One region of the Lacrimispora sp. genome, then DNA from elsewhere that is predicted to be linked to it. Evidence: riboswitches for the same ligand, from Rfam matches in the RefSeq annotation. Region 1 holds a riboswitch; each other region holds the start of a gene.
The links. A riboswitch is a leader RNA that binds a small molecule or an ion and turns the genes downstream of it on or off. The one in region 1 is predicted to bind thiamine pyrophosphate.

Region 1 (7,805 bases):
ATAAAATAATTGTATTCTGTTCCTCAGAACAATAGTCTCTGACGCAAAAATACCTCCATATAAGACTTTTTATTTCATCGTCCTATATGGAGGTATCTTATTTTGCAAGGTACCCTTTCTTTTTTAATTCCTGCTCAATCCTGTCTAAGTTTTTTTTGGAATCTGCCGCAACCGTATGATAGTGGCAGCCATTGGTGAGAATCTTAAGGGGCTGGTCTCCGGAATGTTTCAGGGCTTCCATGAATTCTTCCGCATCCAGACGGTTATTGATGATTAAATCCACATGGATCTGGCCATAAACTTCATGCTCGATAAACACGTCCAGAAGTCTGCCGCCATAATCCACGATGGTATAAAGCTCGTTTAATGTATCTTCCGTCGTGTGACTGGCACAAAAAACCCTTATACAGTCTGCCTCTTCCTGGGCCGACTGGCGGCGAAGGACATATCCTTTGTTCGTTGAAAGGATTTCTTCCTGCTCCGCCCTCATAAGTGCCACATCCTGAACCACAACCTGTCTGCTTACCCCTACTCTTTTTGCCAGCTCTGCGCCTGAAACAGGCCCTTTTTCCTGATTTAAAATCTCTATAATTTTCTTTCTGCGTTTATTTCCATCCAATTCAGTTTTCCCCGCCTTTTTTTAATGTCTTCGGCCAGTGTCCACACACTTTTTTCACTATCAATGTAACACAAAGAGACTGTCTGGTCAATGAATGATCAGGTGACGAGCCAGCCTCTTTTTCCTTTTATTTAATAATGGCAGATAACCGGAATGCCAGCATAGACAAGACTGTATAAATCCTTTGCCTTTTTCGGGGGAAGGTTGACACAGCCGTGGCTTCCGTTATTTTGATAGATGGTTCCGCCAAACCTATTTCTCCAATCTGCATCGTGGAAACCAATTCCTCCATTGAAAGGCATCCAGTAATCCACATGACTTTCATATTCATAGGTTCCATCTGCCTGTTTGGCACCCCGAAGAATCCGGTCTGTCTGTTTATAGGACAGGGTATAGATTCCCTCCGGAGTGGTGTGATTCTTTGACACATTGCCAGTTACACAAGGGGCATCCCATACAAGAACGCCATCTTTATACATATAGACATGCTGGGCTGCCAGGTCTGCCTCCACATAGGTTCCGCCCCAGTCATTGTTGCGGTCAGCCGCTGCCTTTGCATAAACCGGTTCCCTGGTCTGGCTCTGGCCTGTACGAATGACCGCAACCAGTTCTGCAATCTCCGCAGGCTGATTGATCTGCCAGCCGTAAGCGCCGGAAAGAGTTACGTCCCTTCCGCTTGCCGTGTGGAAATTCCTTCCTCTTCCTGCCGTATCGTACTTGTCCGCCAAAGATTTCACATAAGCTGCCGCTTTGTCTGTGTTTACCTGAATGACTCCGTCTGAAATGCCGGTAATCCAGGAACAGATCTCTTCCCCGCCCAGCACCTCGGACCTGCTGCCAAAGGCATAGGTAATCTGCATTTCTCTTACCCGGTTGAGTGCATCACACTGGGCCTTAAGTCCTTCATCATCCTTTGTAACGGTTACAATGTCATAGCAGCCGGATTCTTCTAAGTTCACTTCTTTCAGTTCCTGGGTCAAGGCACTTTTTACTGCCTCTTCCAGCTTGCCTGCATTCACGCTGTTTCCCTGCACTTCCGGAATAATGGTAAATGGCTCTCCCTGCTTCCAGTCAGATACTCTGGCATTCACTGTGGATACAACACTTTGTCCGCTTACAAAGGATAACCCGTTGAGTTTTTCTTTTAATTTCTGCTCATCAAAAGATACTGTGCTTTTTAACGAATGGCTGTTATCCTCTGCCGGACCTGCCACACGTCCGGAGGCGTTCTGATCTTCCAGAACCTTCTTTAAACCGTCTGTGATCACCACCTGATATCCGATATCCGTTCCTTTGATTACTTCTGTTTTGCTTCCTTTTCCCTTGATGGTAAGGTTGTATTCCCTGCCATAAAACCCCTCTATTTGTACTTTTGCTTCATCGATTGTCATTCCACCCACCAGGACACCGTTGATCTTGGTTCCCGGCACAAACTTTGAAGCATCATCTGCCAGTGCAATCGTAGCTCCTGCCAGCATAAATAATACTGCCAGAAACATAATTTTTCCTATCGTACCTGCATGATTTCGTTTCCTGTTCATTTCCTTCAAATCCTTTGCTGTTTTTTATGGAAATTACTCCCATATTACTTAGATTAACATGATTCAGACGGAATAACAAGCATAATAATCACCTAAATTTAATGACCGGATACCAGATGATTATATTCCCTTAGAAGAAAAACTTCTTTCCGTTCCATTTATGCAGCCATGGAATAAGCAGCAAAAAGCGGGCCTGAAAAGCCCGCCTGTTATTAACTCTGTTCCATATGCCTTATAATCTCTCTCTTATATTCCAGAAATTCTTCTGAGACATGGAAGTCTTTGTTCCTGGGTTTTGCTTCTTTTATGATGATTTCCTTCGTAATATTTCCCGGAGTTCCTGTAAGTATACAGATCCGGTCAGAGAGTAGAACCGCTTCGTCTATATCATGAGTAATAAACAGAGTGGAAAGCCGGATCTCTTCCATCACTTTTAAGTACCATTCATGCATGGTATGCCTGGTCAGCATGTCAATAGCAGAAAATGGTTCATCAAGAAGAGCAATGGGCCTGGAAAATAAATAAGTCCTTAAAAGGGCCGCCCTCTGCCGCATGCCGCCGGAAAGCTGGGAGGGATATTTTTTCTCCGTCCCCTCTAGACCAAACATCTCAAAATACCCGGAAGCTTTTTTTCTGGCTTCTGCTTTTTTCATTCCTGACAGCAGCAGCGGCAGGGCAACATTATCTTCCACCGTGCGGTATGGAAGGAGCAAATCCTTTTGCAGCATGTAGCTGATCTTTCCCGGCTTGCCGGTGACTTCTTCTTCATTTATATATACATGCCCTTCGTCAGGCAGGCTAAGACCCGCAAGAATCTGAAACAGCGTGGTCTTTCCGCCGCCGCTGGCACCGAGAAGCGAAACCAGTTCCCCTTCCCGAAGATTCAGAGAAACTCCCTCCAGTACGGTTCTTCCGTCAAAGGACTTTTTTATGCCTTCCGCCTTTAATTGTACCATTGGCTCCTCCTAACCTTTTACTGGGGCAGATAATCGTTTGAAAAACCGGTATTTTCCGGAATCTCAGCTTTTGAAAGCCCATTTTCATTGAGCCAGTTATAGAACCGGTTCCAACGCTCCGGATCGATATATCCCCAGACATCCACATCATCCTGATATTTGTCCGCCAGATATTTCTGACTTTCCATTACAAGGGCTTCATCAAGCTCCGGTGCTGCCTTAAGTAAAATCCCTGCCGCTTCCTCCGGATTATTTACTGCATCTTCATATCCCCTGCTTAATGCACCAAGGAAGGCTCTTGCCGTCTCAGGATCATTCTTTAAAAAGTCATTGCCGGAGATAATGACAGGTGTGTAATAATCAAATACAGGGTTTAAATCTGCAAATGCAAAATAGTCCGTATCCAGGCCTTCCTGTTCCATCTTTATGCCGGCCCAGGCATAAAAGATCCATATGGCGTCCACGGATTTTGTTTTCAGAGCAGAAACTTCATCGGTCACTGTACTTGGAATCATCTCAATCTTTGAGAAGTCGCCTCCATCGGCCTCTACCACGTCTTTGATCATGGCTTTCTCCACCGGATTGTCCCAGGTCGCATATTTTTTTCCTTCCATCCCTTTGGGCGATGCCATGCCTTCCCCTTTTCGGGATATGATTCCGGAGGAATTATGCTGGATCACCGCAGCCACTGCTGTGATGGGAAGTGCCTGATCCCCTGCCAGAGCCGGTGCCATGGTGTCCTGGAAAGACATGCCAAAGTCCGCTTTTCCTGAAGCGACCAGCACTTCTGCTCCATCCTCCGGCGGCTGGACGATCTCCACGGAAAGTCCTGCTTCTTTGAAATATCCCTTTTCCTGTGCCACATAAAGGCCGGTATGATTGGTGTTAGGCGTCCAGTCAAGGACAAAGGTAACCTTTTTTAACTCTTCTGTTTTTGTTTCTGCTGCCTGTTTTTCAAGCTTCTGGCATCCGGTCAGTGATGCGGTAAAAGCCGCTGCAATTAAAATTGCCAAACCTGTTCTTTTCATTCTTTCCTCCAAAGTTTAGGGCGTATTTGAAAACTGCCTTTTATGGTTATCCCACGGCATACATTTTTTTGCGAGCATGTCCACCCCTTTCATAAGCAGCAGACTGATTACGGATATAAGAAAAATAACTGCAAACATTTTATCAAAGGCATAGGCTTTCCTTACCCGGGTCATATATACCCCCAGTCCCCCAAAGCCTCCCAGCCATTCGGAGATAACCGCCCCCACCACGGCATAGGAAGCAGAGATGCGAAGGCTGGAAAAAAAATGCCCCATGGCTCCCGGCAGCTTGATGTAACGGAATATGCCGATGGTTCCGGCCCCCATGGACCTTAAAAGATTCACAGCATCCGGATCTGCGGATTGAAAGCCGTTTAAGAGGCCAATGGTGACAGGGAAAAATGTGGTCAATACAATTAGAATTACCTTTGGTGTCATCTCATACCCGAACCATAATACCAGAAGCGGAGCCAGGGCCACCGCAGGTATGGTCTGGGTCAAAACAATCAGAGGATAAAATGCCCGGTATAGTCCGTTAAAATGATCCATCAATACGGCAATGAAAAAACCGGTGGCCACACCCAGAAAAAGTCCTGTAAATGCCTCTGTCAGCGTTATCTTCGCATGCTCCATGAGTGCCGGGAATTCGGTTATAAATGCATTCCCCACGCTTATAGGCGATGGCAGCAGATAAGACCCCACCAGTCCAAAGGAAGATATCCCCTGCCATAAGAAAAGAACCCCCAATACCGCAGAACATGACCACAGCTTATTGGTGATGCTTTGTGACTTTCTTCTCAATCGTTAATACCTCTCCTTCCGGCCGGTAAGTAACTTTAATATAAGCGGCCACAGAGGGAGCGCCTGCACGAATGGCTATATGCTGGCATTCCTTTACGATATCCATCAGTTCGTCATAATCTCCCTCTATGGCTGTCTCAAAGGGTCCCACATAATAATTAAGTCCGGTGCTTTTGATATAATCGATGACCTGATCTACAATACGGATCAATTCCTCATCATTTGCTGCCTCCGGAAGTGATTGAATCGCTACGCTTGCATTCATATATTATTCTCTCCTTTTCTTAAATACAGAAAACCCGTCCGGATATCCGGGCGGGTCTACAGGCTGTGCCTTAAAGTCTCCTACGCTGGCATTATCCAGATCAGGTTACAGGGTTCAAAACAATACTGTTTTATCTCAGCCGGACTTCTTCCAGCACCCCTTTTTATTTTCATTGCAAGTATACATCGAACCAGCAGGAAAGTCAAGCTGCTCCATTCACTCCTCTAACAGGTTCTGCATCCCTAAAAGACTGATTCCAAGCGTCGACAGATTGTGTAAAAGGGCAGAAGTCGTTGGAGATATGATCCCTGTTACCCCCAAAAGAATCAGGCTGGTATTGATTCCGACAATATTCCGGTAGTTGCTGTGGATCCGTTTCATCAGGCTGTCACTCAACAGCTTTAAGGTGACAATCTCATAGAGATTGTCCGCAGCAATGGTAATATCTGCAATCTCTCTTGCTATCTCCGCCCCGTCACTGATGGCAATTCCCACATCTGCGGCTGACAGGGCCGGGGAATCATTGATTCCGTCTCCCACCATAATGACTGCGTTGCCTGCCGCTTTCTCCTGCTCAATGAAACGTGCCTTCTGCTCCGGCAGGACCTCCGAGTAATATTCATCCACACCAACCCTGGCTGCTACTGCACTGGCCGTCCGTTCGCTGTCTCCGGTCATCATGACCACCTTGCAAATCCCTGCCTTTTTCAGGGAATTGATTACAGCTCCGGCCTCTTCCCGAAGAGGATCTTCCACACAGATCACAGCTGCCAGCTTCTGGTCCATGGCAAGGTAGAGATGGCTGCAGTCTGAGGGAAGCTGATGAAACGCTTCCTGATAAGCCTGGTCAACCGTACATGCTTCATCCTCAAATACGAAATGATAGCTGCCAATGACCACCTTTCTCCCCTCAATAGAAGAAGCAATGCCATGGGCCACGATATAATCCACCTTAGAATGCATTTCCTCATGCTCTAACCCCATTTCCCTGGCAGCATTTACCACAGCCTTTGCCATGGAATGGGGGAAATGTTCCTCCAGACAGGCTGCAATTCTAAGCATTTCTTCCTTGCTTTCCCTGCCGAACGTTACCACTTCCTTTACCGTTGGTTTGGCCTTTGTAAGGGTTCCTGTCTTATCAAAAACCACCACCGTCGCATCAGCCACTGCTTCCAGGTACTTGCCGCCTTTTACGGTCATGTGATACAGACTGGCTTCACGAATAGCAGAAAGCACAGAAACAGGCATGGCAAGTTTTAAGGCACAGGAAAAATCCACCATAAGAACAGAAAGGGCTCTGGTTACATTTCTGGTGATCAGCCAGGTCAGACCGGTCCCTAAAAGAGTATAAGGGACCAGACGGTCTGCCAGATGTCCGGCCTTGCTTTCCAGGGAAGACTTTAGTTTCTCTGACTCTTCTATCATAGTAACAATCTTTTCAAACCGGGTGGAACCGGATACTTCCCGGACCGCAATGACAAGCTCGCCTTCCTCCACCACAGTTCCGGCATATACATAACCTCCGGCTTCTTTTTTCACCGGAAGGGATTCTCCGGTAAGGGAAGCCTGGTTGACCATTGCCACACCGGAAACCACCGTGCCGTCAAATGGAATTACATTCCCCATATGAACCACGACCTGATCGTTCTGTCTTATGGAGGCTGCTTCTACAAGCACCTCCTGAGAACCACTCAAAAGCCACACCCGGCCCACATGCAGGGACATGCTTCTGGCCAGATCTCCTACCGACTTTTTATGGGTCCATTCTTCTAACAGTTCCCCAATTCCCAGCAGAAACATGACAGAACCGGCGGTTTCAGCTTCTCCCCTTATGAGGGAAACACCTATGGCGATGGCATCTAAAACTGCTACTTCCACCTTTTTTAGCAAAAGGCATTTCAGTCCTCTTATGATATATTTTATCGATCGTATGCCACTGTAAAGGGGCCTTATGGGGGCTGGGATAAACAGCTTTCCTGCTGCTCTGAAAAGTACCTTTAAGACCAGCTTTTCCTGATAGGCTGCATTGAGCTGCCGTCCGGAATGCTCCAGAACCGCTGACGGCACCTTCACCCCATCATAATCAAACTGCTTCAGGGCTTCAATCACTTCATCCCGGCTGCCTGCATAGCGTATGACCGCATCTGCCGTCCGTTCGCGAACCTTTACGGCTGTTATTGTTTTTATTCCATGCAGATAATAAAGCAATGTATCGGCTTCCCGGTAAGTCATCCTTGTCTGAATAAGATGGATCCTTAGCCGCCCTGGTATATCATGTTTTATGATAAATTTCACGTATGCTCCTCCATACAGAAAACGGGGCCACGATTCACCGGCCCCGCTCTGTCATATTCTTTTGTATTCTGGCGGTCTTAACCTTTTTATGCTTCTGCACCCTCAGATACTTCTGCAGCAGCCTCTTTTAATTCACGTTCTTCATTGATCTGCTTTGCTTCCGCAAGAATATCTTCTGCGTTTTCCTGAACGACAGTTGCCGTTTTCATCACACAATCCTTTGCCCGAAGAACCGCTGCGGTGCAATTGGTATATACCTTTTTTGCGTCCTTGCTGGAAAGAAGCTTTATACCGGCTGTT
Region 2 (7,805 bases), on a different contig from region 1:
CTGGAGGCTCTCCTTCCGATAACGCCCAGATTACCAAAGACATTCTGGCCGGAAAGCTCCATGGACCAAAACGGGATATTGTGTTATTAAATTCCGCATTAAGTCTGTATCTGGGAATTGATGACTGTTCCGTCAGCCAGTGTTTAGAAACAGCCGCCGATTTGATCGATTCCGGTAAGGCTTTGAAAAAAATGGAGGAATTCGTATCCGCCACCAGGGAGGCAGCCCTATGATCCTTCAAAAGTTAGCTGCGGCTTCAAAAAAACGGGCGGAAAAAGCAAAAGAAAGAATTCCTTTGGAAGAAATGAAACGGCTGGCCTATCTGGCAGTTGAAGGTTCGGAAAAGAAGAATCCTCCTTCTTTGAAACAGGCACTATCCGCTCCGGGAGTCTCCTTGATCTGTGAAATCAAGCGGGCTTCCCCTTCCAAAGGGCTTATCTCTCCCGAGTTTCCCTATCTGGAGATCGCTAAGGATTATGAGCAGGCGGGAGCCGATGCCATTTCAGTTCTTACAGAACCGGAATACTTCCTCGGAGCAAATGAGTATCTTTCCCGGATCCATGAACAGGTCTCCCTTCCTCTTTTAAGAAAGGATTTTACCGTAGACCCTTATCAGGTCTATGAAGCAAAGGCAATCGGTGCCTCCGCCGTATTGCTCATCTGCGCCCTTCTGGATACAAAGGAGCTGACGGAATATTTAAAAATCTGTGAAAGCCTCGGTTTAAGCGCCCTGGTCGAAGCCCATGACGAAGCGGAAATTCATTCTGCGCTTTCGGCAGGAGCCAAAATAATCGGAGTAAACAACAGAAATTTGAAAAACTTTGAGGTAAATTTTGAAAACTCCCTTCGGTTAAGAGCAATGGTTCCTGAAAGTGTACTCTTTGTTGCAGAAAGCGGAATAAAAACGGAAACAGACATCCGCACGCTGGCAGACGCAGGTGTTGACGGTGTCCTGATTGGGGAAAGCCTGATGCGCGCTCCTAATAAAAAAGAGCTGATCAGCCGTTTTCAGAGGGCCTCACAATGATAAATAAACGGATCAAAATATGCGGGCTGACCCGTCCGCAGGATATAAAAGCGGTGAACTTATGGAAACCGGACTATGCAGGCTTTGTATTTGCACCGGGAAAACGGCAGATTTCCCCATCCGCTGCCCGTCAGCTAAGGGATCTGCTGCTTTCTGAAATCCCCTCGGTGGGCGTCTTTGTAAACAGTCCCATAGAAGAGATTATACCTCTTATCAGGGATCACACCATTGGACTAATACAGCTTCATGGAGATGAAGATGAGGAATATATAAAAGCCTTAAAAAAACATCCGGACTTTCAGGCACCCATTATAAAGGCTGTAAGAGTCCGTTCCAAAGAAGATATCTTGCAGGCCAATGAATGTTCTGCCGACTTTCTGCTCTTTGATACTTATTCCAAAGACTCCTACGGCGGAAGCGGCAGAGCCTTTGACTGGACCATGATCCCAGATATCAAAAAGCCATGGTTTTTGGCGGGAGGTCTTGGGGCCTCCAACATAAAAGAAGCAATGAAAACCAATGCCTTCTGTCTGGATTTAAGCAGCAGCGTGGAAACAGAAGGCCTTAAGGACCCTGTAAAAATAAAAGAAATCATACAAATCGTAAGGAGTGAAAATCAATGGGAAAAGGAAGATTTGGACAGCACGGCGGACAGTTTATCCCCGAAACGCTGATGAACGCAGTGGCAGAGCTGGAGGCGGCTTATGAAACTTACAGCCACGACGAAGCCTTTTTATCAGAGCTTAAGTCTCTGCATGAAACCTATACCGGAAGGCCTTCTCTGCTTTATTATGCCCAGCAGATGACAAAGGATTTAAACGGTGCAAAAATTTATTTAAAGCGGGAGGATTTAAACCATACCGGCTCCCATAAAATCAACAATGCGCTGGGGCAGGTCCTTCTTGCAAAAAGAATGGGAAAGACCCGGGTTATTGCGGAAACAGGCGCCGGGCAGCATGGAGTGGCCACTGCTACTGCCGCTGCTTTGATGGGAATGGAATGCGAAATCTTTATGGGAGAAGAAGATACGGAGCGGCAGGCTTTGAATGTGTTCCGCATGGAGCTTTTAGGCGCCACCGTCCACCCGGTAAAAAGCGGGACCAGGACCTTAAAGGATGCTGTCAATGAAACCCTTCGGGAATGGACCAACCGGGTGGAAGATACCCACTATGTGCTGGGCTCTGTTATGGGCCCTCACCCCTTTCCCACCATTGTAAGGGATTTTCAGAGCATCATCGGAAAAGAGGTCCGCACCCAGATTTTAAAAGAGGAGGGCAGGCTTCCGGATCTGTTGATCGCCTGTGTGGGCGGCGGCAGCAATGCCATGGGACTTTTTTATGAGTTTCTGGAGGAGCCTTCCGTAAAGCTGGTAGGCTGTGAAGCGGCAGGACACGGAATCCATACGGATAAGAATGCCGCAACCTTAGCCACCGGCACACTTGGCATTTTTCACGGAATGAAATCCTATTTCTGCCAGGATGAGTACGGCCAGATCGCTCCCGTATATTCTATTTCCGCAGGTCTTGATTATCCGGGGGTGGGGCCGGAGCACGCAGCACTTTTTGACTCCGGCCGCGCACAATACGTTCCGGTAACGGATCAGGAAGCAGTGGATGCCTTTGAATACTTATCCAGAAAAGAAGGAATCATTCCGGCCATTGAAAGCGCCCATGCAATCGCTTATGCCAGAAAAGTGGCTCCTTCCATGGGAAAAGATCAAATTATTGTTATCAATCTATCCGGGCGGGGCGACAAGGATGTGGCTGCCATCGCCCGTTACAAGGGGGTCGAAATCTATGAGTAGGACATCAAAAGCATTTTCAAAGGGGAAAGCCTTTATCCCATTTATCACCGCAGGAGATCCGGATCTTGCCATTACCGAACAGCTGATTCCCGCCATGGCAGAAGCCGGGGCTGATCTAATCGAAATCGGGATCCCATTTTCTGACCCGGTGGCGGAAGGCATCGTCATCCAGGAAGCAGATATGCGTGCGCTCTCAGCCGGCACCACCACGGACAAAATCTTTGAATCCGTCAGGAGAATCCGTCAAAAGACTGATGTTCCTCTTGCCTTTATGACCTACTTAAATCCGGTTTTCGTATATGGAAGTGAACGGTTTGTGAAAAATATGGCAGAGTGCAGCATCGATGCTCTCATTGTTCCTGATATGCCTTTTGAAGAAAAAGGGGAGCTTTTGCCCCTGTGCCGCAAATACGGAATTGATTTGATATCTCTCATCGCTCCTACTTCAAAGGAACGTATCCGGACCATTGCATCGGAGGCAGAAGGCTTTGTATACTGCGTTTCCTCCATGGGCGTAACCGGTGTGAGAAAGGAAATAAACACCAATCTGGAAGAGATGGTTACTCTGGTGAAAGAGACAAAAAATATCCCCTGCGCCATTGGATTTGGTATCTCCACGCCGGAGCAGGCAAGAGAGATGAGCCAGGTGGCAGACGGTGTAATCGTGGGCAGCGCCATTGTAAAGCTGGCGGCAAGATACGGAACCGGCTGTGTGGAACCCATCTGCAGCTATGTGAAGGAAATGAAAGAGGCCATCACAGATATTACCTGATTTTATTCTTGACAACCGTCTAACCCGGTGCTACACTAATGCCACAAGAGGGAGCTCGTAAGCGGGCTGAGAGGAAGTAATCAAACTTCGACCTTTATAACCTGATTTGGGTAATGCCAACGTAGGGATTTATACGAGACGGATGTATTTTCCGAGCCTGTACCTGTTGGTATGGGCTCTTTTTTTGTAATTTTCTAAAAAAAGCCCTCGTATATCCCTCCGGATAACAAAAGGAGGATTAAAAAATGAATTACACCACACAAATGGATGCAGCAAGAAAAGGCATTCTGACAAAGGAATTACTGGCGGTCGCTAAAAAAGAGCAATGGGAACCGGAAAAGCTTCAAAAGCTGGTTGCAGAAGGGAAGGTTGCCATCCCTGCAAACAAACATCATACCTGCTTAAATCCAAATGGAATCGGCTCCATGCTGAAAACCAAGATCAACGTAAACCTTGGCACTTCCAGAGATTTAAATGACCTTAATATGGAACTTGAAAAAGTCAACGATGCCGTTGCCATGGGCGCGGAATCCATTATGGATCTAAGTTCTTACGGCGACACCAGAAAATTCCGCAAAAAGCTGACCGGCGAATGCCCTGCCATCATCGGAACCGTTCCCATCTACGATGCCGTTGTTTATTACCACAAGGCATTGGGGGAAATCACGGCAGAAGAATGGATTCAGATTGTGGAAATGCATGCCAAAGACGGTGTGGATTTTATGACTATACATGTGGGGATCAACAAAGAGACTGCAAAAAGATTTAAAAATGCCAGGCGTCTGACCAACATTGTTTCCAGGGGAGGCTCCATTATCTTTGCATGGATGGAGATGACCGGACAGGAAAATCCCTTCTACGAGCATTACGACCGGATTCTGGAAATCTGTGCAGAACACGATGTGACCTTAAGTCTGGGAGATGCCTGCCGTCCCGGCTGCATTGAAGATGCCTCCGATATATCCCAGATCGAGGAGTTAGTCACTCTGGGAGAACTGACCCGCCGCGCCTGGGAGAAACATGTACAGGTCATTATCGAAGGCCCTGGCCATATGCCTCTGGACCAGATCGCCGCCAACATGAAGATCCAGCAGACCATCTGCAAAGGTGCTCCCTTCTATGTTCTTGGACCTTTGGTCACCGATATCGCTCCTGGCTACGACCATATCACTTCTGCCATCGGAGGAGCGGTTGCAGCCGCCGCAGGCGCTTCCTTTCTCTGCTATGTGACCCCTGCAGAGCATTTGAGACTGCCGGATGCCAATGACGTTAAGGAAGGAATCATTTCCGCCCGTATTGCTGCTCATGCCGCAGATATTGCCAAGGGCATCAAAGGGGCAAAGGACTGGGATCACCAGATGAGTGACGCAAGAAAACGTCTGGATTGGGAAGCCATGTTTGAGCTTGCCATTGACCCGGAAAAAGCCAGACGGTACCGGGAAACATCAAAACCGGAAAAAGAAGACACCTGTTCCATGTGCGGCAACTTCTGCGCCATGAAAAATATGAACCGGATTCTTAATGGAGAAATGATCACCATCTTTGACGAATGATATATTGTTTGAATTATCAAAACAGGAGGAATTATCGTGAATGATCAGTCACAAGCAACAATACATAGGGACTCTCAGGAAAACCAGAGAATCAAGATCAAAAAGCTGGCAGTCAGCGGTATGCTGGTAGCCTTTACGGTTGCACTCTCCGGCTTTTCCATTCCCATAGGGGCCTCCAGGTGTTTCCCCATACAGCATCTGGTCAATGTAATCGCAGGCGTATTTTTAGGCCCGGTTTACGGAGTATCCATGGCTTTTTCTACCTCTCTCATCCGAAATCTGATGGGAACCGGAAGCCTTCTTGCCTTTCCCGGAAGCATGGCAGGTGCCTTTCTTGGAGCATACCTTTATAAAAAAACAGGCCGGTTTCTTCTCACTTGCCTGGGAGAAATCATAGGTACCGGATTCATCGGAGCCACACTCTGCTATCCCGTAGCTGCATTTTTCATGGGTAAAGAGGTTGCCGTATTCTTTTTTGTGGCTCCGTTTCTTATGAGTACGGTCTGCGGTACCCTACTGGCTGCGGTTTTACTAATAATTCTCCGCCGCCTGGGACTGGTATCGTATCTGACCCGGCAGATGAACCAATAGAAAGGAAGGAGCTATGAATCTGGAACACTGGGTCTCCCTGACTGGTCTGGTCAGGGAAAAACGCCCGCTCATTCACTGCATCACCAATTATGTGACCGCAGGAGATGTAGCCAATGCCATTCTGGCCTGCGGCGGTTCTCCTGTGATGGCCGACCACCCGGAGGAGGTCAAAGAGGTGACCGGCATTTCCAACTGCCTTTTATTAAATACAGGGACTCCAAAGGAACACTCAAAAGCCGCCATGGAAAACGCAGGGCTGGAAGCAAACCGGCGAAACCTTCCGGTGATCCTTGATCCCGTAGGAATCGGCATCTCGGCTTACCGGACGGATCTGATTCTGGAAATTTTAAAGAAAGTAAAAACTACGGTGATCCGGGGAAATGCTTCGGAGCTTCGTATCCTTTTAAATGTCCTGACCGGTCTGGCAGCAAAATCAAATCCGCTTCCCACCCACGGCGTAGACGTTTGTCCGGAAGATCAGATCACAGGAGATAACGTAACTCCACTTATGGAAACGGCGAAAGCCTTAAGTGCCCTGACCGGAGCAGTTACCGTCATAACAGGAACCATTGATATTGTTTCCACCCAAAAGGATACCCGGCTCATAAAAAATGGCTGTATGGAGATGTCGCAGATTACGGGAAGCGGCTGTATGTTAGACGGAGTCATTGCTTCCTATGCGGCAGCGGCTTATGACTTTACGCCTTTAAGTACTTCCCAGAACGGCCTTTTGGAAGCGGTCTCTCTTGCTACCGCCGTTTACGGCCTTTGCGGAGAACGGGCCGCAAGAAAAACAAACGAATCCCAGGGAGGAACCGGCAGCTTTCACCGATTTTTTATGGACGAAATCAGCTGTTTTAGGGAATCGGATTTGAAAGGAGGACTGAACATTGAAATTTCATAAAGACATGCTTCTCCTCTACGCCATTACGGACCAGGCATTTGCAGGAGAAAGAGGCTTGCTTCCACAGATCGAGGAGGCACTTGCAGCCGGAGTTACCTTTTTGCAGCTCCGGGAAAAGAACATGGACAGGCAGGAATTTTTTAAAGAAGCCGTGGCTGTCCGCAAGCTTACAAGGCAATATGGTGTTCCTCTTATCATTAACGATGATGTGGAAATTGCCATTGCGTGTGATGCGGATGGAGTCCATGTGGGGCAGGAGGACTTACCTGCCCAAGAAGTCCGCAGACGCATTGGTCCTGACCGGATTCTGGGAGTAACTGCAAAGACCACGAAGCAGGCGGTAAGCGCTTGGAAAAACGGAGCGGATTACCTTGGTTCCGGTGCTGTTTTTAAAAGCCCTACGAAAAAAAATGCCATTGGGATCACCATGGAGCAGCTATCTGCCATCTGCAGCTCGGTGCCCCTTCCGGTTACAGCCATAGGGGGAATCACTTATAAAAACGTATCACTTTTACAGGGAACCGGCATTGCAGGAATCTCTGTGGTTTCCGGCATCTTTGGTCAGAGTGACATTCCTGCTGCCGTAAGGGCTTTAAAAGAAGAGGTCAGAAAGGTGGTGGTATCATGAGCCTGTATCTCCCATCGGTTTTGACCATTGCAGGTTCCGATTCCAGCGGCGGTGCCGGAATTCAGGCGGATTTAAAAACCATTACTGCCCTGGGGCTTTACAGCTCCAGCGCAATCACCGCCCTGACCGCCCAAAATACCAAAGGGGTCTATCTGGCAGAAACCGTAAATCCGGTAATGCTGACCAAACAGCTTGAAGCCATCTTTTCCGACATTCCGCCCCAGGCGGTGAAAATCGGCATGGCAGGAGATATTTCTTCCATAGAAATTATAGCAGATATTCTCTCCTGCCACCCCAATGTCCCGGTGGTCTTAGACCCGGTCATGGTCTCCACCAGCGGAGGGACCCTTTTGCAGACAGATGCGGTAAAAACCCTGATTGAGCGGTTATTCCCTCTGGCCACCCTTATTACCCCCAATCTCCCGGAAACAGAAGTACTTTTATCCACAAAAAAGCGGCTCCTGTCCAAAAGAGATATGGAAGAAGCCGCAACCCAACTGTCCCAGAAGTATCAAACCTCCTTTTT
Region 3 (7,805 bases), on a different contig from region 1:
GACGCAGTGGTATTTGCCCCTCTGGCAGAGGCCTATTTACTTCCTTCCGGTACGGAAGAGGAAAAAAGAAACAAGGAAAAGATCCTGGAAGGCCATCTTCTTGCAGCTTCCCTGGTACCCCTCGCAGTTATGGAACGGTCGCTGGAAGCGCTGGATTATATGGAAATCTTAGCCAATAAGGGAAGCCGGATGGCAGTCAGCGATGTTGGAGTAGGAGTACAGTTTATCCGGGCAGCTCTCCTGGGAGCAAAGATGAATGTATTTATCAACACGAAAACCATGGTCCAGAGAGAAAAAGCAAGAGAATTGAATGCCATGGCAGAAACCATGGCCGGGAACGGAATTTCCAGGGCAGATGCTATTTATACGCAGGTGGAAGCGGCGTTAAAGACAGAATAAAGGAGGCAGAAAAAGCCGTGATAACATTAAAGGGAGCAGCAGTGTCTGAAAAGATTAAGGAACAGGTGGAAGAACTTTTAAAGGAGAATGGAAAACGTATTCCAAAACTGGCAATCGTCAGGGTGGGAGAACGTCCCGATGATTTATCCTATGAACGGGGAGCCTTAAAAAAGATGGCAGCTTTTGGTCTTGAGGCGGAAAGCTTTGCCTTTCCGGAAGATATGACAGATCAGGACTTTAAAAGGGAGTTTTCAAAGATCAATGAGAACCCGGACGTTGACGGCATTCTTCTTTTACGGCCTCTTCCAAAGCAGATCGTGGAAAAAGACATTGAGCATATGATCGATCCTAAAAAAGATTTGGATGGCATTTCCCCCATCAACATTGCAAAGGTATTCGCAGGAGATGATTCGGGTTTTGCGCCGTGTACCGCAGAAGCCGTGGTAGAGGTATTGAAGGCCAATGAGATTGCTCTTGCCGGAAAGAAGGTTACCATCGTAGGCAGAAGCATGGTCGTTGGGCGGCCCCTTTCCATGCTTTTATTAAAGGAGAATGCCACCGTAACCATCTGCCATACACGCACCGTAAATCTAAAAGAGACCTGCAGGCACGGAGAAATACTCATAGCAGCAGCAGGACAGGCAAAAATGCTTGATGCCTCTTACGTTGGGAACGGGGCCGTTGTGATTGATGTGGGGATCAATGTGGATGAGAACGGAAAACTCTGCGGAGATGTGGATTTTGATACCCTGGAAGGAACTGCTTCCATGGCTACCCCCGTACCAGGAGGAGTAGGTGCGGTAACAACCGCTGTGCTTGCAAAGCATCTGGTGCTGGCGGCAGGCTGTAACAAATGACAGACAGGAAAAAACGCTTGGAAGGAGTTATCCCTTCAAGCGTTTTTTATGCTTCCTACAGCTTCTTTGCCTTTACCAGATACTGATAAGCCGTAAATGCATCTGCCGGACTGGTGCTGATGGTACAGAGCGTTTGTATGAGCTTCTGTTGGTCTTCACTGATCCAGACTCTGGTATTTCCCATATCTGTAATCTCATATCCGGCCCTTGAAAACATTTTCTGGATTTCCCCTTTGGTAAAAAAGCGCAGATGGGTCCGGTCCAGGATCCCGCTGTCCTGATAGGTAAAGTTTCCGTTCAATAAATCACCAAGCACAGAGATATGCATGATATTTGGAATGCTGGCAAGAATCATTCCGCCTGGCTTTAAATAGCGTTTCATATTGACCAGCACTGCCTGGGGCTGGTGAAGATGCTCAAGAACGTCTCCAAAGATAATATAATCAAAGGATTCCAGAGGATAATCCAGATCTTCCTCCACATTGCCCTGGGTCACGGGAAATAGTTTGGAAGCGATACTCCAGGAACCGGGATCCAATTCTATGCCGTGAAGGTCTGCATTTGGAAATTTATTTTTTATGGATAAGAGGGAAGCTCCGCAGGCACAGCCAACGTCAAGAATCTTTAAGGGTGTCTGGGGCGGGTCTGTAATCAGGCCCAGAATATCAGGACGGCTGAAAAGGGAGTAGTTTAAACGCACATTCCATTTTTCATAAAAATGATTGTAGTCGAACCAGCGGGCGGAGTTATTCTGGGGCTGGGCCAATGTATAGACGTAGGCGTGATGGCACAGATAAGTCAGTTTTTTGCTTTGAAGCAGCTGAAAGCTTAAATCCTTTTGTGCCACTTCCAAAGTTAAGAAGGAATCATCAAATCCATTTACTTTATCCCAGCAGTCCCTTCTTATTAAAAGAGACCCGCAGGTGGGAATCAGGGTCGGGTCCATGTGACGGTCTCCGGGAAGATTGTGTTCGATGGCATAGCCGTCTGCCCGCCGGATCGGAGTGACAAATTCCGTCAGTCCCTGAGCAGGGCCGTTGGTAACAGCATTGGCTGCACCGGTTTCTTCATCTTTATAAAGGGACATGCGGAGATTGAATAAGGCATGGCTTAAGAGAGCGGAGCCCCGGTCAAGAAGTAAAAGGTCATCCGTTTCCCCGGCCATGGCTGCCGCTTTTTCATAAGCTGCATGAGGAGACAGACCTTTTACAGAAACTACCGTTATCTCTTGATTTTCAAGAAGCTGGCTGGTGACCTCCTCAGATTCTTCCGTATCGAGAATTATCACCGTTTCGCAGTCCTCCTTTAGGGCAAGACTGGCATTTAAAATGGCTTCCATCTGTGCCGGTACCGCTACGGAAGGAATCATAATGGTCACCGACGGGATTTCATTTTTCAATTTCTTCTTAAGTGTTTCAATCTGCTCAGACAACAAGATAGCCTCTTCCTCTCTGTCGCAGAGAAAATGGCTGTGAACACAGCACAGATAAGCTCTCTTTAAATTTCCTTCTTTCTGATAATATTTCCCCATTTCATCATATATTTTATAATTGCGGCTGTTGCCGGCAGCCTCCTCATACAGCGTTTCCATGCTTTTTAAGGGTTCCACCTGAGTTTTCATAAATTCTCCTTTTATAGCTTTTTATTTTAGTATATTCCCGGAGTACGTGCTATTGTGATTATACTGATTCGGGGCATATTTATAGTTGACTTATCAACTATTTTAAAATATAATAGCCTGCGTACGATTTTCCTGTAATAAAACAGGGAAAAGGAGAAACAATGAAAGGAGAAACATGAAAGAAGCGCATAGAAAGCTGAGTAAATATACCGGCGGCATTTACCGGTGCACTCAGGCATTTACCAGTGAGATGTTAAAGCCTTATGGATTAAGCAGCGGCAGCTGTCCCTATCTACTGACCTTATATAACCGCGGCGGGATCAATCAGAATGAGATAAGCCGGGAGCTGAATGTGGACAAGGCCATGTCAGCAAGGGAACTGAAAAAACTGATTCAGATGGGATACGTAAAAAAAGAGGCGGATCAGGAAGATGCAAGAGCCTATAAGCTTTATCTGACAGAAAAGGGCAGACATATGATCCCGGATATCCGGAGGGAGTTATCCGTCTGGAACAATGCCATCACCTCAGGTCTTGAGGAAAAAGAAAAGGAAGAACTTTTACGGATGCTGGATATTGTTTTACAGGAAGCAAAGCGTCTTCGGGGCGTACAGAAAGAGGAATGGAGATAAATATGGAACAGACAAACGAAAATGTATATAATAACCGAATGCTGATTTTGCTGAATGTGGTTTTGCTTACCTTTATGGCAACGCTGGACAGCAGTATTGTCAATGTGGCCCTGCCACAGATGTCCCGGCTTCTTTCCGTCAGTTCAGAAGCGATTGCCTGGGTAGTGACGGTTTATCTGCTGGTGGTGGTAGGAACCATACTGATTTTCGGACGCCTGGGTGATATCTTTGGAAAGACCCGTATATTCCTGTACGGCGTTCTCATATTCACCCTTGGCTCTTTATTATGCGGGATATCCCATACTTTTCTCCAGCTGATTGTGTCCCGCGGAATACAGGCACTTGGAGCGGCGGCGGCCATGGGAACCAACCAGGGAATCATCACCCAGGTCTTTCCCGTTCATGAAAGGGGCAAAGCCCTTGGCATATCCGGTACCTCTGTGGCACTGGGCTCCATGGCAGGTCCGCCTTTAGGGGGATTCATCATTCACTCCTTTGCCTGGGAATATATTTTTTTAATTAACGTGCCGATTGGAATTTTCGTGTTTATTTTGGGAATGAAAATACTTCCTGTTACAAAAAAGAGTACAGCAGAACCTTTTGACGTAAAGGGCGCCATCCTGTTTTGTATATCCATTGCGTCTTTGTTCCTGTCAATGATCCTTGGGAAAAATTATGGCTATGGAAATCCGGTGATTGTGGGAGGAATGGTTTTATTTGCGGGTTCCTTTCTCCTGTTTTTATTGCTGGAGAAAAAAACAGAGATCCCCCTTCTGCCTTTGAAGCTGTTTCAGAACAGTCTGTTCTCCATCAGTATTTTTTGCGCCTTTCTCTCCTTTGTGGCAATCAGCAGTTCCACCATCATCCTGCCGTTCTATCTGCAGAATACTCTTAAGTATTCTCCGGCAGTGACAGGGATCATCTTAATGGTATCTCCGGTTATCCTGGCTGTGGTAGCGCCGGTAAGCGGTCATCTATCCGATAAGATCGGATCTGAGATTCTGACCTTTTTCGGTCTGATTCTTACGGGAACCGGTCTGGGGCTGATGTCAACCCTGACGGAGACATCAGATATAAAGTTCCTCATCGGATATCTGGCCATTATGTCCGTTGGGAACGGATTGTTCCAATCTCCCAACAACTCCCTTACCATGTCAACGGCCCCAAAAAACATGCTGGGAATCTGCGGCAGCGTCAATGCCCTGATCAGGAATCTGGGAATGATCAGCGGGGTGTCCTTTGCAGTTTTAATTCTTTACAGCCGGATGAGTGCTAAGATCGGCTATGAAGTGACCAATTACATTGAGGGGCGGGATGATATTTTTATCTATGGAATGAAAGGCGTATATGTGATTGCTGCCCTGATCTGCGGCCTGGGTGCCCTTTTTACGGCAATCCGTTTATACGGGAGGAAAATAAAAAAGACTCTGTGATATTTTGGCAGCAGGATTTATAAGTTTTCTGGAATAAAAACAGCCGCTTACACGCTGAGATTCAACAGATCACAGCGGTAAGCGGCTATTGGTTTTACACTTCGTTGACAGCCTGGCGTTTCACCTGTCCGATGGCTTTCCAGACAGGAGGCATATATAAGATGATGACTGTCAGTATTAATTCCGGAATAATATATGTGGCGTTGTAACCCAGGGTATAAAGCAGGGCGTTGGTGCCTTCCGGTGTATAAGAGGCAAAAAACACATAACCGGAAATCACATGAAATGCATACCGTCCCAGCACGCCTGTGATGTAACCGATAACCAGACCATGCTTTTTATTGGAAAACAGGCCCGATAGTCCCAGGGCACCGAAGGCCAGCGGATAATCAAGCAATACCTGTACCGGAGCATAGATATAAGGTCCCATAATAAACTGCAGGATCCCATAGGCGACACCGGTCATGATTCCGGTCTTTAATCCATACACATAACCGATCAGGCAGATGAACATCATGGAAAACAAGGTGATGGAGCCGCCGTAAGGAAGAGAGGCAAATTTAATAAAGGAAGTCACCAGAGACAGTGCCATGGCTCCTCCGCAATAGACCATTTGCCTGGTCTTTTGTGAACTTGTTTTGTCATGGGATTTTGAAAAGAACTGAAATCCGAAAAAAACGGCTGCCAGCAGCAGGAGCACAGCAAGGTATCCTGCAGGCTTTAATATGTATTCTGCATCTTCGGCAGAATACGTTAGAAAATAAGACATTTCGATTCCTCCTTCTTTGGCGCAGGAGGGGACTACTATAGCTTCCTTCCGCCGGTATTATCCGGTTCAAGTAGTGAGGGTCAGGTTCTTACCAGTCTCAGCCCAAGGCTCCCCTAGCGTGTAAAAATGTTGTGATTTTGCTGTGAGTATAGCGCAAATGCAAAAGGTTGTCAAGTCGTGTTAAATGATAATATCTGCATAAAAAAGCAAATAAAGCACAACCTAGGATATAGAAGAAAAATGGACAATGGAGGTACTTTATGACTGGCTTTGTGATCGCTCTGATTTCCGGGGCACTTATGAGCATTCAGGGAGTTTTAAATACAGGAGTCACCAAACAGACCAGCATGTGGGTGTCTACTGGATGGGTGCAGCTGACTGCGTTTTTGACCTGCATCATCTTATGGTATTTTTCAGGCCGGGAAAATATATCAGGTCTTTTTGATGTACAGCCAAGGTATATGCTGCTGGGAGGAATTATCGGAGCATTTATCACTTATACCGTAGTGAAAAGCATGGGGACCCTGGGACCGGCAAAGGCAGCTCTTGTCATCGTGGTTTCACAGATTCTGGTGGCTTACGGAGTAGAGGTGTTTGGATTATTCGGTGTGGAAAAGGTTGGATTTGAATGGAAAAAACTCATCGGTGCTGTCGTTGCAATCATCGGAATCATGATATTTAATTAATTTGGAAATAGTGCTTGTATTTACTTATTTCTTTCGGTAGAATAGTAACATAGGCTGAAGATGGTATCCTTTTTTTCCATTATTTTGTAATAGGAGGGATATCATGAAGTACCAGAAAGCGAAGATTGCGGTCATCGTTTTATGTGTTTTTGTTTCGGGTATATGTTACAGTTACAGCAGAATTCAAAAAAGCCGGACAGCGGTAGATGCGTTGCCGGAGATTACTGTATTGGAAAATATATCTGCCGGCACCCGTTTTTCCATGGAAGAATCACCGGCAGAACAGAATTCTGATTCTCCGGGATCCCATGAGAACGATGACCAGGGCAGCGGTTTTGGAAGCACAGAAGATGTTTCGTTGCTGCCTTGTTATGTACATATCTGCGGGGAAGTGGTCTCTCCCGGTGTTTACGAGCTTCCTGAGGAAAGCAGAGTCTTTCAGGCAGTGGAAAAGGCGGGAGGATTCACTCCGGATGCAGCCGCAGAAAGCCTTAATATGGCAGAGCGGATCAGGGATGGCATGAAGATCGTAGTGTTAAGCAGGGAAGAAGCCCGTTTGGCAAAAGGAAATCCGGCGGATTTTTCCCAGGGAAAATCACAGGTAAATCTTAATACTGCCGCCAAAGAAGAACTGATGACTCTTAAGGGCATTGGAGAATCCAGGGCAGAGGATATCATAAGATACCGGGACAGCCACGGAGGCTTTAAAAGGATTGAGGACATTATGAAGGTGTCCGGGATCAAAGATGCAGCATTTCAAAAGATAAAAGATGATATAACGGTTTAACATAGAAGACAGAGGTGTGATATGGCAAGTGTTTTAGTAGTTGATGATGAAAAACTGATTGTGAAGGGGATGAGGTTCAGCCTGGAACAGGATGGCATGGAAGTAGACTGTGCGTATGACGGAGAGGAAGCCATTGGTCTGGCAAAGCAGAAGGAATATGATGTGGTGCTTCTTGATGTCATGCTTCCAAAGTTTGACGGCTATGAAGTGTGCCAGGCGATCCGGGAATTTTCCGAGATGCCGATTATCATGCTGACAGCCAAGGGCAATGATATGGATAAGATTCTGGGTCTGGAATACGGAGCGGATGATTACATTACCAAACCTTTCAACATTCTTGAAGTTAAGGCAAGGATCAAGGCAATCATGCGCCGGAATGCCAAAAAGGGCAGACGGGAGCGTCAGGAGGAGAGCCGTCTGGTCACAGCAGGAGATTTAAAACTTGACCGGGACAGCAGACGGGTATTTATCGGAGAAAAAGAGATTAATTTAACGGCCAAGGAGTTTGACTTATTAGAGCTGCTTACCTGCAATCCAGGCAAGGTTTACAGCAGGGAACAGCTTCTTACCTTTGTATGGGGCAATAAGGCTATGGATACAGGCGATGTCCGCACCGTGGATG

Region 2: it holds a riboswitch for thiamine pyrophosphate, as region 1 does, so the genes downstream of both, thiC (phosphomethylpyrimidine synthase ThiC) here and ACLTWA_RS09215 (thiamine-binding protein) in region 1, are expected to answer to the same signal.
Region 3: it holds a riboswitch for thiamine pyrophosphate, as region 1 does, so the genes downstream of both, thiT (energy-coupled thiamine transporter ThiT) here and ACLTWA_RS09215 (thiamine-binding protein) in region 1, are expected to answer to the same signal.

Annotation. Positions count from the first base shown of each region.
Region 1 covers NZ_JBKVXF010000002.1:218,892-226,696, reverse strand. Annotated here, with positions in the region: gene ACLTWA_RS09245 (hypothetical protein) at 1-35, shown strand, start outside; gene ACLTWA_RS09240 (transcription repressor NadR) at 98-619, opposite strand; gene ACLTWA_RS09235 (L,D-transpeptidase family protein) at 751-2,160, opposite strand; gene ACLTWA_RS09230 (ABC transporter ATP-binding protein) at 2,373-3,116, opposite strand; gene ACLTWA_RS09225 (ABC transporter substrate-binding protein) at 3,134-4,144, opposite strand; gene ACLTWA_RS09220 (ABC transporter permease) at 4,160-4,945, opposite strand; gene ACLTWA_RS09215 (thiamine-binding protein) at 4,914-5,210, opposite strand; TPP riboswitch at 5,270-5,381, opposite strand; gene ACLTWA_RS09210 (heavy metal translocating P-type ATPase) at 5,427-7,505, opposite strand; gene ACLTWA_RS09205 (DUF6110 family protein) at 7,592-7,805, opposite strand, start outside.
Region 2 covers NZ_JBKVXF010000008.1:83,803-91,607, forward strand. Annotated here, with positions in the region: gene trpD (anthranilate phosphoribosyltransferase) at 1-233, shown strand, start outside; gene trpC (indole-3-glycerol phosphate synthase TrpC) at 230-1,027, shown strand; gene ACLTWA_RS19410 (phosphoribosylanthranilate isomerase) at 1,024-1,701, shown strand; gene trpB (tryptophan synthase subunit beta) at 1,647-2,831, shown strand; gene trpA (tryptophan synthase subunit alpha) at 2,824-3,603, shown strand; TPP riboswitch at 3,641-3,749, shown strand; gene thiC (phosphomethylpyrimidine synthase ThiC) at 3,849-5,156, shown strand; gene thiW (energy coupling factor transporter S component ThiW) at 5,247-5,747, shown strand; gene thiM (hydroxyethylthiazole kinase) at 5,761-6,651, shown strand; gene thiE (thiamine phosphate synthase) at 6,638-7,279, shown strand; gene thiD (bifunctional hydroxymethylpyrimidine kinase/phosphomethylpyrimidine kinase) at 7,276-7,805, shown strand, end outside.
Region 3 covers NZ_JBKVXF010000001.1:1,565,018-1,572,822, reverse strand. Annotated here, with positions in the region: gene ACLTWA_RS07510 (cyclodeaminase/cyclohydrolase family protein) at 1-399, shown strand, start outside; gene ACLTWA_RS07505 (bifunctional 5,10-methylenetetrahydrofolate dehydrogenase/5,10-methenyltetrahydrofolate cyclohydrolase) at 417-1,256, shown strand; gene ACLTWA_RS07500 (methyltransferase domain-containing protein) at 1,312-2,877, opposite strand; gene ACLTWA_RS07495 (MarR family winged helix-turn-helix transcriptional regulator) at 3,053-3,508, shown strand; gene ACLTWA_RS07490 (MFS transporter) at 3,511-4,941, shown strand; gene thiT (energy-coupled thiamine transporter ThiT) at 5,036-5,710, opposite strand; TPP riboswitch at 5,737-5,835, opposite strand; gene ACLTWA_RS07480 (DMT family transporter) at 5,971-6,396, shown strand; gene ACLTWA_RS07475 (helix-hairpin-helix domain-containing protein) at 6,500-7,183, shown strand; gene ACLTWA_RS07470 (response regulator transcription factor) at 7,205-7,805, shown strand, end outside.